3 regions of the Spirillospora sp. NPDC048911 genome follow, and region 2 is predicted to be linked to each of the others. Evidence: riboswitches for the same ligand, from Rfam matches in the RefSeq annotation. Region 2 holds a riboswitch; each other region holds the start of a gene.
What was found. Region 2 has a riboswitch for cyclic di-AMP ahead of ACGFNU_RS06220 (NlpC/P60 family protein). Riboswitches for the same ligand answer to the same signal wherever they lie in the genome.
Positions count from the first base shown of each region.

Region 1: it holds a riboswitch for cyclic di-AMP, as region 2 does, so the genes downstream of both, ACGFNU_RS43930 (CHAP domain-containing protein) here and ACGFNU_RS06220 (NlpC/P60 family protein) in region 2, are expected to answer to the same signal.
Region 3: it holds a riboswitch for cyclic di-AMP, as region 2 does, so the genes downstream of both, ACGFNU_RS12055 (C40 family peptidase) here and ACGFNU_RS06220 (NlpC/P60 family protein) in region 2, are expected to answer to the same signal.

Region 1 covers NZ_JBICUD010000013.1:159,756-164,114, reverse strand. The annotation lists gene ACGFNU_RS43940 (pyridoxal phosphate-dependent decarboxylase family protein) at 1-1,342, opposite strand, end outside; gene galT (galactose-1-phosphate uridylyltransferase) at 1,460-2,476, opposite strand; cyclic di-AMP (ydaO/yuaA leader) riboswitch at 2,810-2,961, shown strand; gene ACGFNU_RS43930 (CHAP domain-containing protein) at 2,974-3,762, shown strand; gene ACGFNU_RS43925 (CDP-glycerol glycerophosphotransferase family protein) at 3,969-4,359, shown strand, end outside.
Region 2 covers NZ_JBICUD010000001.1:1,357,597-1,361,955, forward strand. The annotation lists gene ACGFNU_RS06215 (LuxR family transcriptional regulator) at 311-541, shown strand; gene ACGFNU_RS06220 (NlpC/P60 family protein) at 1,572-2,489, opposite strand; cyclic di-AMP (ydaO/yuaA leader) riboswitch at 2,568-2,754, opposite strand; gene ACGFNU_RS06225 (amino-acid N-acetyltransferase) at 2,987-3,502, shown strand; gene ACGFNU_RS06230 (RDD family protein) at 3,506-4,267, shown strand.
Region 3 covers NZ_JBICUD010000002.1:1,026,341-1,030,699, reverse strand. The annotation lists gene ACGFNU_RS12065 (hypothetical protein) at 1-167, shown strand, start outside; gene ACGFNU_RS12060 (NlpC/P60 family protein) at 344-1,297, shown strand; cyclic di-AMP (ydaO/yuaA leader) riboswitch at 1,771-1,957, shown strand; gene ACGFNU_RS12055 (C40 family peptidase) at 2,019-2,519, shown strand; cyclic di-AMP (ydaO/yuaA leader) riboswitch at 2,696-2,837, shown strand; gene ACGFNU_RS12050 (CHAP domain-containing protein) at 2,848-3,624, shown strand; gene ACGFNU_RS12045 (hypothetical protein) at 3,670-4,359, shown strand, end outside.

The DNA.
Region 1 (4,359 bases), on a different contig from region 2:
CGTCGGCGTCGGTGGTGCGCCAGTTGCTGAACGCGGCGCGGAGGGCCGGGGTTCCTGCGTAGACGGTGGGGGTCAGGAACGTCGTGCCGGCGGCGGCCAGGTCCTGGGTGATCTTGTTGATGGCCGCGGGGGTGGGGTCGTCCGCGAGGGTGAAGCACGCCACGTTCAGGTGGACGGGGGCGAGCAGGCGCCAGGAGGATGATGCGGATATCGCCTCGCCCAGGAGCTCGGCCTGGGCGATGTTGCGTTCGACGATCGAACGGTGGCCCTCGCGGCCGTATGCGCGGAGCGTGAACCAGGCCGGGAGGGCGCGCAGGCGCCTGGAGTTCTCCGGGGTCAGGTGCACGAAGTCCGGGGTGGACGTGGGGAGGCCCAGGTAGGCGGCCGCGTTCTGGAAGACACGCACCTGGAGGTCCTGGCGCCGGGTGAGCTGGATCGCCGAGTCGTACGGGACGTTCAGCCACTTGTGCAGGTCCACGCAGATCGAGTCGGCGAGGGTGAGGCCGGCGACGAGATGCGCGTGGCCGGGGGAGAGGGCGGCGAACGCGCCGAACGCGGCGTCGACGTGGAGCCAGAACGGGTGGCGCTCGCGGAGGGCGGCGATGGCTTCCAGATCGTCGAAGTCGACCGTGTTCACCGTGCCTGCGTTCGCGACGACTATGGCGGGGCCAGGTAGGTCGGCCAGGGCGGAGGCTAGGGCGTCCACGTCTACGGCTTCGCGGCCAGGGAGGGTCGGGATGGTGCGGAGGCGGTCGCGGCCCATGCCAAGGATGGAAAGGGCCTTGTAGATGCTTGAGTGCGGTGTTCCGGAGAGCACCGTCACGTTTGCTAGGGCACCGACGCCTGCGTCAGCGATTGAGATGCCTTGTTGTTCGCCTAGCCATTCGCGTGCCAAGGCCAGACCCACGGTGTTCGACATCGTCGCGCCTGAGACGAACGAGCCGGTGTGCTCATCGCCGATGCCGAAAAGCTCGCGAAGCCAAGCGATCGTCTCCCGTTCCAGGTCGGGTGCGGATGAGTCCAGGCCGGGGGCTGCGTTCTGGTCGAGAACGCTGGTCAGCCAGTCTCCGGCTACGGATGCCGGGGTCGCGCCTCCGGTGACGAAGCCGAGGTATCGGGGGCCTGCGCTGCCTGAGAAGCCGGGTTCCCAGCGTTCGGCGAAGTCGGCCAGGGCATCGTCCAGGCCGATTCCGGCGGGTGGGAGGGGAAGCGGCTTGGCCGGGGCAGGGGGAACCGCGGCGGGACGGTCGTTCAGCCCGGAAAGGAGGGCGGCGGCACGGGCCCGCACGTTCTCTAGCAGTTCGGGCATCCGGGCCATGTCTTCGGCCAGGCGGGCGTCCATGACGGTCTCCTAAGGGTCGGGAGGGGCGCCTTATGAACGCTAGAGAACGTGCTTGTACCGTGTCGCGGTCCAATATTGGGAAGTGGTCTGGATTCAGGCTTCGCGGAGGCTATGGGTTCAGGCTTCGCGAAGGCTGCGGGCCGCGTCTTCCGGGGATACGTCGTTCACGAATGCGCCCATGGCCGACTCAGAACCCGCCAGAAATTTGAGCTTGCCGGGTGCGCGCTGGATCGAGAAGAGCTCCAGGTGCAGCCACGCCAGGTCGCGGTCCGCACGGACGGGGGCCTGGTGCCACGCCGAGACGTAGGGCAGCGGGAAGCCGAAGAGCCGGTCGAGCCGTCCCAGCACGTCGAGGTAGAGCGCGCCGAGGGCCTCGCGCTCGGCGCTGTCGAGGGCGGGCAGGTCGGGCACGCGGCGGTGCGGATAGACGTGCACCTCGTACGGGTACCGCGCCGCCTTGGGCACGAACGCCGTCCAGAGGTCGTTGGCCGTGACGACGCGCACGCCCTCCTCGCGTTCGGCCGCCAGCACCTCCGCGAAGAGATCGCCGGGGTGGCGGCGCGCGACGTCCAGCATGCGCCGGGTGCGCGGGGGCACGAACGGGTAGCCGTAGATCTGCCCGTGCGGGTGGTGCAGGGTGACGCCGATCGCCTCGCCGCGGTTCTCGAAGCAGAAGACCTGCTCGACGCCGGGGAACGTCGACAACTCGGCGGTGCGGTCGGCCCACGCCTCGATCACGGTCTGCACCTGCTCGGGCGGCAGCTCGGCGAACGATCTGCCGTGCTCGGACGTGAAGCACACCACTTCGCAGCGCCCGCCGGACGTGCCGTCGCCGTACGAGGGGAAGCGGTTCTCGAAGACCGCGACCTCGTAGTCCGGCGCCGGGATCTCGGTCGGCCGCCCCGGCGCGGAGGGACAGAGGGGGCAGTCGTCCGCCGAGGGCAGGAACGTCCGGGTCTGGCGGTGCGCGGCGACGGCCACCCATTCGTCGAGCAGCGGGTCGTGCCGGAGCTCCGACGCCGCGGCGCGGCCGGGCAGCGGCCGCTGGTCGACGGCGCTCCGGTCGGCGTCGTCCCGCCGGTCGAAGTAGATCAGTTCGCGGCCGTCGGCCAGCCGGGTGACGGTGCGCTTCACCGTCCGCATCCTTCGATCATGGGTCAAGCCTCCCATGACCTGGGGCATCAGCGGTGCGGTCGGCCCGGATCGAACGGCGCCGGCGCCGCGGCCCGTGTGAGGAGCATCACGGTGGGACGTTCCTGACAGCCGACTTGACCACGAGATGGGCGTTCGGGAATGTCCGGAAGGCTCCGCCTGTTGGGCTTCTCTGTACCTTCGTAGGGGAATCCTTGGTAGGGATTTGCCATTTCGTGAGGGTTTGATACCTTCTGTCCAATCTCGCGGGCCGTGTGTTCCGCCCCCTCGTTCCGAGATCGCGAGATCCATCCGAATAGCCGGGTGCCGCATCGGCGGTGCCCCAGGCCGAGTCCGCATCCCCCTCCATCGGATGCGGAGCCGGGGACCCACTCTCCAGGGGTGAATCGGCGTTCCACCGCGGGCGCCGTAGGGCTCTTCCATGCCCGAATCCGTCAGCTAACCCGGTAGGCGACATGGGAGTCAGGGAGTTCTCTTTCATGCTCGTTCGCAACGTTCGCACCATCGTGAAGCCGGCGTCCGACGACCCGGCCACCGCCGTCGGCGTCGCCCTCAGCGCCGTCATGATCGGCGCCCTCGGGCTCGCCGTCATCAACCCCTTCGGCAATGACGCCACCGCCGAGACCCGCGCCGACGCCCACGCGGCCGGCTCCGCTCAGGCCCTCAAGGCGGCCAGGAAGGCCACGGCCGCCAAGAAGGCCGAGAACACCGGCAGGGGCGAGCGGGCCGAGAAGGTCACCGCCGCCCACGCCGTCAGCTCGGCCCAGGCGATCCAGGTGGCCATGAAGCAGGTCGGCATCACGGAAGGCCCGAAGGGCCAGACCAAGTTCCACGACTGGTACGTCAAGACCAACGAGGCCAAGCTCACCGCCAGGCGTGACGGGGGCGACATCGCCGAGTACAACGGCGCTGCCTGGTGCAACATGTTCGTGTCCTGGGTCGGCGCGCAGACCGGCGTCAAGGGCATGGGCTGGGACGCCTACACCGTCCGGCACGCCGCGTGGCTCCAGAAGAGCAAGCGGTGGGGCCAGGTGGCCAAGCCGGGAGCCCTCGTCTTCTTCGACTGGCAGAACGGCTCGGCCGGCGGCATCCAGGGCATCGACCACGTCGGCATGGTCGTCAAGGACAACGGCGACGGCACCATCTCCACGGTCGAGGGCAACATCAGCAGCTCCGTGGTCGCGAAGGTCCGGCCGAAGTCGTCCGTCGTCGGCTACGGCTACCCCGACTACGCCGACTACAAGAGGGAAGCCGGAAAGAACGGCTGACGCACCCCCACCTCTGACGCGGGCCCCCGCCCCCTACGGCCCCCAACTCCCTGCCCTGAAGGCGTCCGGCTCCGGCCGGGCGCCTTCCGGCATTTCACGCGACCTCGGGGTAATGCGAATCATTCAGACGCTTTGCCCCCACTTAGCTCCATGTCCGAGGTTTCTGGAAAGGAACACGGCACATGGGACGGAACGGGGGAGCATCCATGCCGGGACGGCCGGATGTCAGTGTCGTCGTGATCGGATACAACGACGCCGCGCGGCTGCCGCGCGCCGTCGGCTCCGTGCTGGGCCAGTCGCTCGGCGGGGTCGAGGCGGTGGTGGTCGACGACGCCAGCACGGACGGGACCGGAGAGGTGGCCGACCGGCTGGCGGCCGAGCACCCGGACCGGGTCCGGTCCGTCCGCCTCCCCGAGAACTCGGGTGGCTGCGGTCGTCCGCGCAACGCCGGGACGGAGCAGGCACGCGGCCGGTACGTGATGTACCTGGACAGCGACGATCTCCTCGACCGGCACGCCTGCCTCAATCTCATCGCCACGGCGGAGGAGACGGGGGCCGACCTGGTGTCCGGCCTCTGCATGCGCGTCCTCCTCGGTG
Region 2 (4,359 bases):
GGGCTGACGTGGCTGGCAATCATGACCCGTCCCCGTACGAGACGTTCCCCGCCCACGTCCTCGTGGGTGCGAGTACGTCCGCGTTCGGTTGGCCAACGAGTGAATCGTCACCCGGAGTTCCCGCACGGGGCCCCGCAATCGACCCATCGGCCACCTCCGGCCAAGCATGCGACACAGAAGAGGAAACAGATGATCTAAGTCCGGTTGCTCCGGACCCGGCAACCCAACGCGTACAGATCGAGGCCTACCCGTGCCTGTGCAGCGGACGGCTGCATCCCCGCGGTCATCACCACGGACGAGGGAGGACGGAGTGGAACAGGCCACACTCGCACGTCGTGGCACCGACGATCTGCGACTTAACGAGGAGGAGATCAAGCTGCTCGCGCAGATCGCCAGCGGTGTCACAGCCGATGTGGCGGCACGCAAGCTCGAGCTGAGCGCACGGACGTTGAGGCGGCGTCTGCGCACGATCTGTGATCGGCTCGAAGTCAACACCCCTATCGAGGCCGTGGTGTGGGCGGCCCGAAGGCAACTCATCTGAGCAGTCCGGAAGCGAGAGAAGAACTCCGTCCGTCCCCGCAGCGGCGACGCTGGCGCTCTGACAGGTAGGTCCCTGCAGGCGGCGTCGCCGCGGACGAGGTTCGACTGACAGCGGCGGCCACGGGGGGACGCCGCGCTCCGGCCCCGCTCACCCACGCTCTTCTCGTCCGCGCCTAGGCGCGGACGCGCCCTTAACGTTGCCCACGCAAGTCAAGGCACATGCAGCAGCGCCAGCACGCCCGTCGTCGAGCGCACACGAGGCGTGGCGCCTTCCTTAAGCCTGCCCGTCGCCTGCCACGCGCCTATCCCTACAGCTCGTATTCAGTTGCTGGGCACGTCACGTCCGTGCATCTGCGGTCGACCCGCACCAACGTCGGCCGACTCCGCATGCATCTCGGCCGGACGTTCACTGCCGCCCCACGTTCGTGAGACCGCCATGTGCGCATCGCCGCCGATGTTCGCAAGAACCCCTTGTCGGCAACGCCCACGACGCGGCGCAAGCCGCGCGTCAATGATGCCGCCACGTCCACCGCGCCCGCATGCGTCAATTGACGCAAGTTCTGGAAGCCACCTCACATTGACGCCACACCAAGGTCGCCAGCGCCTTCACGTCCGCCATACATGCATGCCAACCAAAGATTGACACTCAGCCGTGGGCGCACCGCTCGCGCTGGGCTCCGTAAGCCAATGCCTGTGCCGCAGGCAATGCTGCACGGGACAACGCTCGCGTGGCACGGCGCCGCTTGCGCGACAGCGCAACACTTGCGCAGGGCGCTGCGTGCGTGGGCCATCGCTTGTGCTGCAGGGCGCCACTTGCGTCAGGCAATGATTGCGGGTGAGGCAGCGCTCGCGCCGCACAATGCTCACGTGGAGCAACCATCGCGCGAGTAGGCAACGCTCGCGCGGTGGATTGACGCTCGTGTGTGGCGCTGTTTCAGCGTGGCGCCGCATGCTCATGCCGTGGAACAGCGTTGCGCCTCAGCGCAATGCTTCCGTGGAGGAACGCTTGCGGGGGCGTCGCTTGGGGTGGGTCAGGCTACTCGGACTGCGCCGGCGAAGGGGCGGCCTGCCAGGGGGGCGATTTTGACCACGTCGCCGGTCTGGGGGGCATGGAGCATCTTGCCGTCGCCTACGTACATGCCCATGTGGTGCAGGTCGCCGTAGAAGAAGACCAGGTCGCCTGGCTGGAGGTCGTTGCGGGAGATGTGCGTGCCCGCGTTCCACTGGCTGCCGGTGTAGTGGGGGAGGCTGATGCCCACCTGCTTGTACGCCCACATGGTGAGGCCGGAGCAGTCGAAGGTGGTGGGGCCGGCGGCGCCCCAGACGTAGGGGCGGCCGATCTTGCTCATGGCGTAGCGGAGGGCCTGGGCGGCCTTGCCGGTGCCTACGACGGGGAGCTTCGAGAGCTCGGAGGGGTCCTTCTTGACCAGGCGGCCGCGGACCTTCTCGTAGAGAGAGGTGACCTTCTTGCGCTGGCTTTCGAGTTGGGAGCGGAGTTGGGAGACCTGCTTGGCGCGTTGTTCGGCGGCCTTGCGGGCGCGCTGTGCGGCCTGCATGGCCTGCATCAGGCCCTGGACGCGCGTCCCGTCCTGGGTGGCGAAGTAGTGGAGCGTCGCGGCCTGGTCCAGCAGGCGCTGGGGATCCTGGGAGGCGACGAAGGAGACCGTGGGGTCGGCGCCGCCCTGCATGTAGCTGGTGGCGGCCAGGCTGCCGACCTTCTCGCGGACGCCCTCGAGTGACTTCTCCTGGCGCTTGGCGTTGTCGGTGGCGACCTTCGCGGCGCGCTGGGACTGCTGGAGTTTCACCTTGAGGCCGTTGTACTGCTCGGTCAGCTGTTCGAGCTGGTCGGCGAGTTTGTGCGCCTGGCTCCTGAGCTCCTTGGTGGACGGCTCCGGGTCGGCGTGCGCCGGGACCGCGGGAACGGCGACGAGCGCACCGGCTAGGGTCACCGCCCCGACACGGAATCGAGCGCTCCGCGAAAGGCGGGCGATGCGCGAAAAGGATGCAGGGCGCAATGGCTCCACTAATTCTCCTCTCCTCGTCCGCCTACCGAGTTAGCTGACGGGTTCGGGCCGGAGCAGCCCTTCCGCGGTGCGGGTGCGGATTCACCCCAGTCGGTGCCGGTTCGGGGGTGAACCCCCGAACCCACCGAAAGTGGGTCCCCGGCTCCTCGGAACGCTGGTTTGCGGCCCATGGACTCGGCGGTTCGGCCACCGAGACGCGGTGGCCGATGTCAGCGCAGGAGACTAACGGAGTCGGCCTTCGATGCCAACCGAAACATGCGAAATCGCGAGCGCACCTTCCGTCATCACCCGTGCCAGTGTGCTCTACGTCACCTTCGAGGCAGGGGTGTGGTCTCTTTTATCTAGTCACCCACGTTCGCTACCCAGAGTTAGGAGGAATCCACTACATGTAAAGGCCGCGCGTTCGATAATGTCGCCTGTTTGTGGAAGTAGTGATCCGGCGAGCCCGAACCGCCGATGTGCAGGAGATCCGTCGGCTGGTCGACATGTTCTCTGGGTCGGGGCGGCGTCTGCTGAGGAAGACCACGGTCACCCTGTATGAGGACGTGCAGGAGTTCTGGGTCGCGGAGGACCGCCAGGGGGAGCCGCGCATCGTGGGATGCGGTGCGCTGCACGTGATGTGGGAAGACCTGGCTGAAGTGCGTTCGGTCGCGGTGGAGAAGGGACACGGCGGGCGGGGCATCGGGCACCGCATCGTCAGCAAGCTTCTGGAGACCGCGCGGGAACTGGGCGTGGAGAGGGTGTTCTGTCTTACCTTCGAGGTGGACTTCTTCGCGCGCCACGGGTTCCAGCCGATCCTGGGCACCCCGGTCTCTCCCGAGGTGTACGAGGAACTCCTCCGTTCGTACGACGATGGCGTGGCCGAGTTCCTGGACCTTGACCGGGTCAAGCCGAATACGTTGGGAAATACCCGGATGTTGCTTCGCCTGGAGGACTGACCGATGAGTGAATCCCCCCATCGCGGGCGGCCGCCGTACCCGCAGTCGGGCGCTGGACAGCACTGGCAGGGCGGCCAGGCCCCGTCCCAGCAGCACTGGCAGGGTGGTCAGCCCCCGTCCCAGCAGCAGTGGCAGCCGGCGGGCGGCTCCCAGCAGCCGTACTACGACGACACGGCGGAGGCCGCCGAACTGCCGCTGGCGCCGATCATGCGCCGCGCCGGCGCGCGCCTCATCGACTACGTCCTGGTGGCGGTCTTCGGCTTCGCCCTCGTGCTGCCGATCACGCTGGGCGTGATCGGCCTCGATACGCCCGGCGACAAGGCCAACACCGAGGGCGGCATCTGGAACTGGCCGATCTTCTTCACGCTTTTCACGGTCCTGTCGGTGCTGCCCTTCATTTACGAGGCGGTCCAGCTGGTGATGTCGGGGCGGACCCTCGGCAAGCGCGTTCTCGGGCTGGGAGTGGTCCAGGTACGGCCCGCGGGCGAGGCGCTTACGACATACCAAGCGGTTTGGCGAGCGGCCATCAACAACGTCGCGTACCAGATCGGCGTCTTCGTCTTTCTGGCGCTCGCGGTCATGATCTGGGACTACTTCGCCTACGGCATGCTGCTCGTCTGGGCCGGCACCCTGATGGCCTACCTGTGGGCGATCTGGGACCAGCCGTTGCGCCAGTCCCTGCATGACCGCATGGCGGGCACACTCGTCATCGACGAGCGCGGCCAGTACGCGGAATACGACCAGACCGCCGAGTTCGAGGCCTGACGGCGCAGAACGGTGTCCACGTCCGAATCCTCTCCGCCGGATCCCGCGGCACCGGAGACGGCGGATGGCGCCACAGCGTCGCCCTCAGAGCC
Region 3 (4,359 bases), on a different contig from region 2:
GCGGCGACTGCGTGGTCACGACACTGCTGGCGGCGCCGGCCCAGCCCGGCGGCGGCGACGATGTGGTGGATCTCGACGTGGACGAGCGGCGCGCGCTGCAGGTGCTGGCCGATCTCGACATGGTGCCGCCGCTGCGGCTCGCACCAGGTCACGAACGCGCTTCGTGATCGTTCGATCACCGGGCGCGGTAATTGTCACTCGGGCTTGACGAATACTGACGTTTCGGTTGTGACTGCTGTGGCCCCTCGCTAATGTCTCCCGCGAATAGCGGACGAGAGGGGCAATTCCGACCGTGGCCAGTGATCGCAGCTCCCGGCGGCTGATGGCGTCAGCATGCCTCGCCGTGACGACCTCCATGGCGCTGCCCGTGGCTCTGCCCGCGTCGACGGCGCACGCCGACCCCAAGCCGACGGCGAGCCAGGTTCAGAAGAAGCTGAACAAGCTCAACGAGGACGTCGACAAGCTGGTCGAGAAGTACAACCAGGTGACCGAGGACCTCAAGCGCGCCAAGAAGAAGCTCCGGGCGACGCAGAAGGCCAGCCAGGACGAGGAGCTCGCCTTCGCGACGCTCCGCACCAAGGTCGCCCAGATGGCCGCCACCGCGTACAAGAACGGCGAGACCGGCGACGTCGCGGGCTTCATCGGCAGCGGCGACCCGCAGGCCGTCCTCGACCAGGCGGCGGTCTTCTCCCACCTGTCGCGCAACCGCAACTCCGAGCTGGGCCAGTTCCTGGCCGCCGCGCAGCGGGTGCGCCGCGAGAAGGCCCAGGCCCAGAACGCCTACGACGAGGTCGCGGCCAAGGCCAAGGAGCTGAAGAACCAGAAGGCCACCGTCGACAAGTCGATCAAGCAGCAGCAGAAGCTGCTGAAGAAGCTCGGCGTCAAGAGCGACAAGCCCGGCAGCGGCGGCGGCGGTACCGGCGGCACCTACAAGGGCCCGGCGAGCGGTTCGGCCCGCACCGCGCTGAACTTCGCCTACAGCAAGCTCGGCACGCCCTACCTGTACGGCGGCACCGGCCCCCGCTACGACTGCTCCGGCCTGACCATGCGCGCCTGGGAGGCCGCCGGGGTCAGCATCACCCGAACCACCAACTCGCAGTACGCGGCCACCAAGCGGGTCGCCAAGAGCGACCTGCAGCCCGGCGACCTCGTGTTCTTCAGCAGCCTCGGCCACGTCGGCCTGTACGTGGGCAACGGCCAGATGATCCACTCCCCGCGCACCGGCAAGAGCGTCGAGGTCGTGAGCATCTCGTCCGGCTACTACGCGTCGAACTTCTACGGGGCCGGGCGCCCCTGACGGAGCCAGTGAGCCACGCCACACCACGAGCGGACCAGGCCTGACCTGGTCCGTTCTGTTTTGCTGGGGATTTGCTTTCGCATGACCTTTTGATACTTTGTGGCGACCTGCGACGCCCACCATGCGTCGCAGCGCCCCCGACGCCCCCGGGCGTCACGGGAGGCGGGCACCCTCCAGGTGCCGCCTCTCCGCGCGACACCTTCCAGGTGCCGCCGCCGGTGCGACGCCTTCCACGCGCCGCACCCGGTCTCCACGGAGACCGGCCGGCCCACCCGTACCGTGCGCACGCTCCGCGGCTCGAACGAGCTTGGCGTGCATGGCGCCAGCGAGCGCGACACGGCGGTTCTCCCCCGGGCCCGGCCGACGAGCGAACGCCCATCCGAGGCCGCTCATTTCACAACACATCAGCGCCGCGCTTTCGCACGCGGGACAAAGGGTCCCGCGCACAGGGCCCCATCGCGCCCCCCAGGATCGCCGCGGCAGCGCCGAGTCCGCCATCGCGCGGAGCCGGGGACCCACATCTCGGCGGCCGGCCCTTCCTTGGACCTGCCTCCGAACGGGGTGAATCGGCGCGCCCTCCTCTCGAACAGGGCGCACCGTAGGGCCACTTCCACGCCCGAACCCGTCAGCTAACCCGGTAGGCGTCTGGAAGAAGGAGATCCCCCTGTCCAGCAACGCTGTCAACTGCACGACCCGTCGTGCCCGCGTCGCCGGTGGCCTTGTGATCGCCACCGCGGTCGTCACGCCCCTCGTGGCGGCGGGCCCGGCTCCCTCCGCCGAGGCGGCCACCAAGGCCGTTCCCGTGGCGAAGGTGGTCAAGCAGGCCAAGCAGAAGTCGTGGTCCCAGCGCCAGAAGACGGCGCAGAAGGCCCTCACGGCTGCCTACAAGAAGAAGGGCAAGCCGTACCGCTACGGCGCGGCGGGCCCGAACGCCTTCGACTGTTCCGGTCTGGTCCAGTGGTCCTACCGGAAGGCGGGCGTCAAACTCCCCCGCGTCACCACCGCCCAGTACCGCGCCGTGAAGAACAAGGTGTCCTGGAAGAAGCTCGCTCCGGGTGACCTCGTCTTCTTCCACGGCAAGGGCCACGTGGGCATCGTGACCAAGCGCCAGGGGAGCAAGGTGTGGATGATCCACGCCCCCAACTCCGGTAGCCACGTGAAGGTCGTCAAGCTCAACAGCTATCGCAAGAAGACCTTCTCGGGCGCCGTTCGCCCCTACTGATCGCTAGAAACGGACGCGGCCGTCCTCCACGGGCGGCCGCGTCCGCTCCCTCATCGAATCTCAGGCCGTCCCGCACGGCCACCGCCGAGTCCGCGCCACGCGGAGCCGGGGACCCGCCATCCCGCAGCCCCCACCCATCCACCCTTTCAACGGACGGGCTGCGCCCGGCAAGTCTCCCGCAGCCCCCACCCATCCACCCTTTCAACGGGCGGGCTGCGCCCGACATGTCCCTGGGGTGAATCGGCCTCTCGCAGGCCGTAGGGCAGCTTCCACGCCCGAACCCGTCAGCTAACCCGGTAGGCGGCATGGAAGCCAAGGAGAGCCCCCCGTGGCAGGCAAGCACCGCAAACCCAGCCCCGTCGCCGTCACCCTGCGGACGGCCGGCGGCCTCGTCGCCGGCGCGGCCGTGATCGGCACGGCCACCGTCACCGCCCAGGCCGCCGTCGGCGCGGCCCCCGCCGGGACCGACATGGCCAGGCCCCCGGCCGCCGCCGCGGCGGCCGAACGGCCGAGCAAGGCCCCCACCGCGCACAACGTGCCCGAGAAGCTCTCCGGTGCCGCGAGCAAGGCGAACACCGCCCCCAAGACCAAGGCCCCGGTGAAGACCGCGCCGAGGAAGCCCACCGCCGAGGCCGCCATCAAGCTGGCCAAGTCCCAGGTCGGCATCAGCGAGGACGGCAACGGCGAGACCAAGTTCCAGGACTGGTACATGGGCACTGCCCGCGCCAAAGAGACGCTGGCACGCGACGGCGGCGACCTGGAGGGCTACAACGACGCCCAGTGGTGCGACATGTTCGTCTCCTGGGTCGGCGAGCAGCTCGGCTTCAGCCAGGGCGTGGGCAGCGACGCCTGGACGGTGGAGCACGCCAAGTGGTTCGAGCAGCAGGACCGCTGGGGCGACAAGCCCGAGCCCGGCGCGATCGTCTTCTTCAACTGGGGCGGCTCCAAGAACGTCGACGACATCGAGCACGTCGGCATGGTGATCAAGGACAACGGCGACGGCACCGTCCAGACCGTGGAGGGCAACAGCTCCGACGCGGTCAGGCTCCAGGAACGTTCGGCCGACCAGATCGTGGGCTACGGCTACCCCGACTACGCGAAATGATCCGTCCGGCGCGCCCGCCGAGGCCGGGTCAATAGGATCGGCCGCATGGAAGACCAGCGGTCCGGCCCGCCGCCGAACGACCGCCCCGCCGAGCGTGGACTTGAACGGCCCGGTGATCCTCGTGGCGTGCGCCCGGCCAGCGCCGCCCACCCCGGCGAGCCGCCCAGCAAGACCCATGCCGAGGCACTCGGCGTGGTCGGTGGTTCCGGCGAGGCCGATAGTGAGCGGCTCGACGAGCTCGCTGCCGAGCGACCCAGTGAGCCCGCGGTCGAGCCGCCGCCTGACGAGCCGCCCAGCACGCTCGGTAGCAAGCCGCCCGGTGAGACCGGTGGGGGCGAGCGGCCCGGTGAGAGCGTCGGCGCACGGCCCGGCGAGCGCGGTGACGTGCCGCCCGGCGGGCTCGGTGGTTTGTCGCGGCGGCGGGGCTTTGCGCTGGTTGGGGTGGGGGTGGCTGCGTGCGCGCTTGTGGCTGTCGCTGGGTTCGCTACTACCGGGAACGATGGGGCTCCGCGGAAGGCCGCTGTGGCGGCTCCGGTTCCGGGTGTTCCGGACGTGGGGGCGGTCGAGACGGTGCTGGCCAACCGCGCCACCGCGGTACGCGAGCATGATCGCGCGCGGTTCCTCGCCACGATCGTCTCGGCGCCGGTCGCCTACCAGGCGGCGCAGGCCAAGGTCTTCGACAATCTGAGCAAGTTGCCGCTGGAGTCCTGGCAGGAGCGGTACGAGGCGATCGAG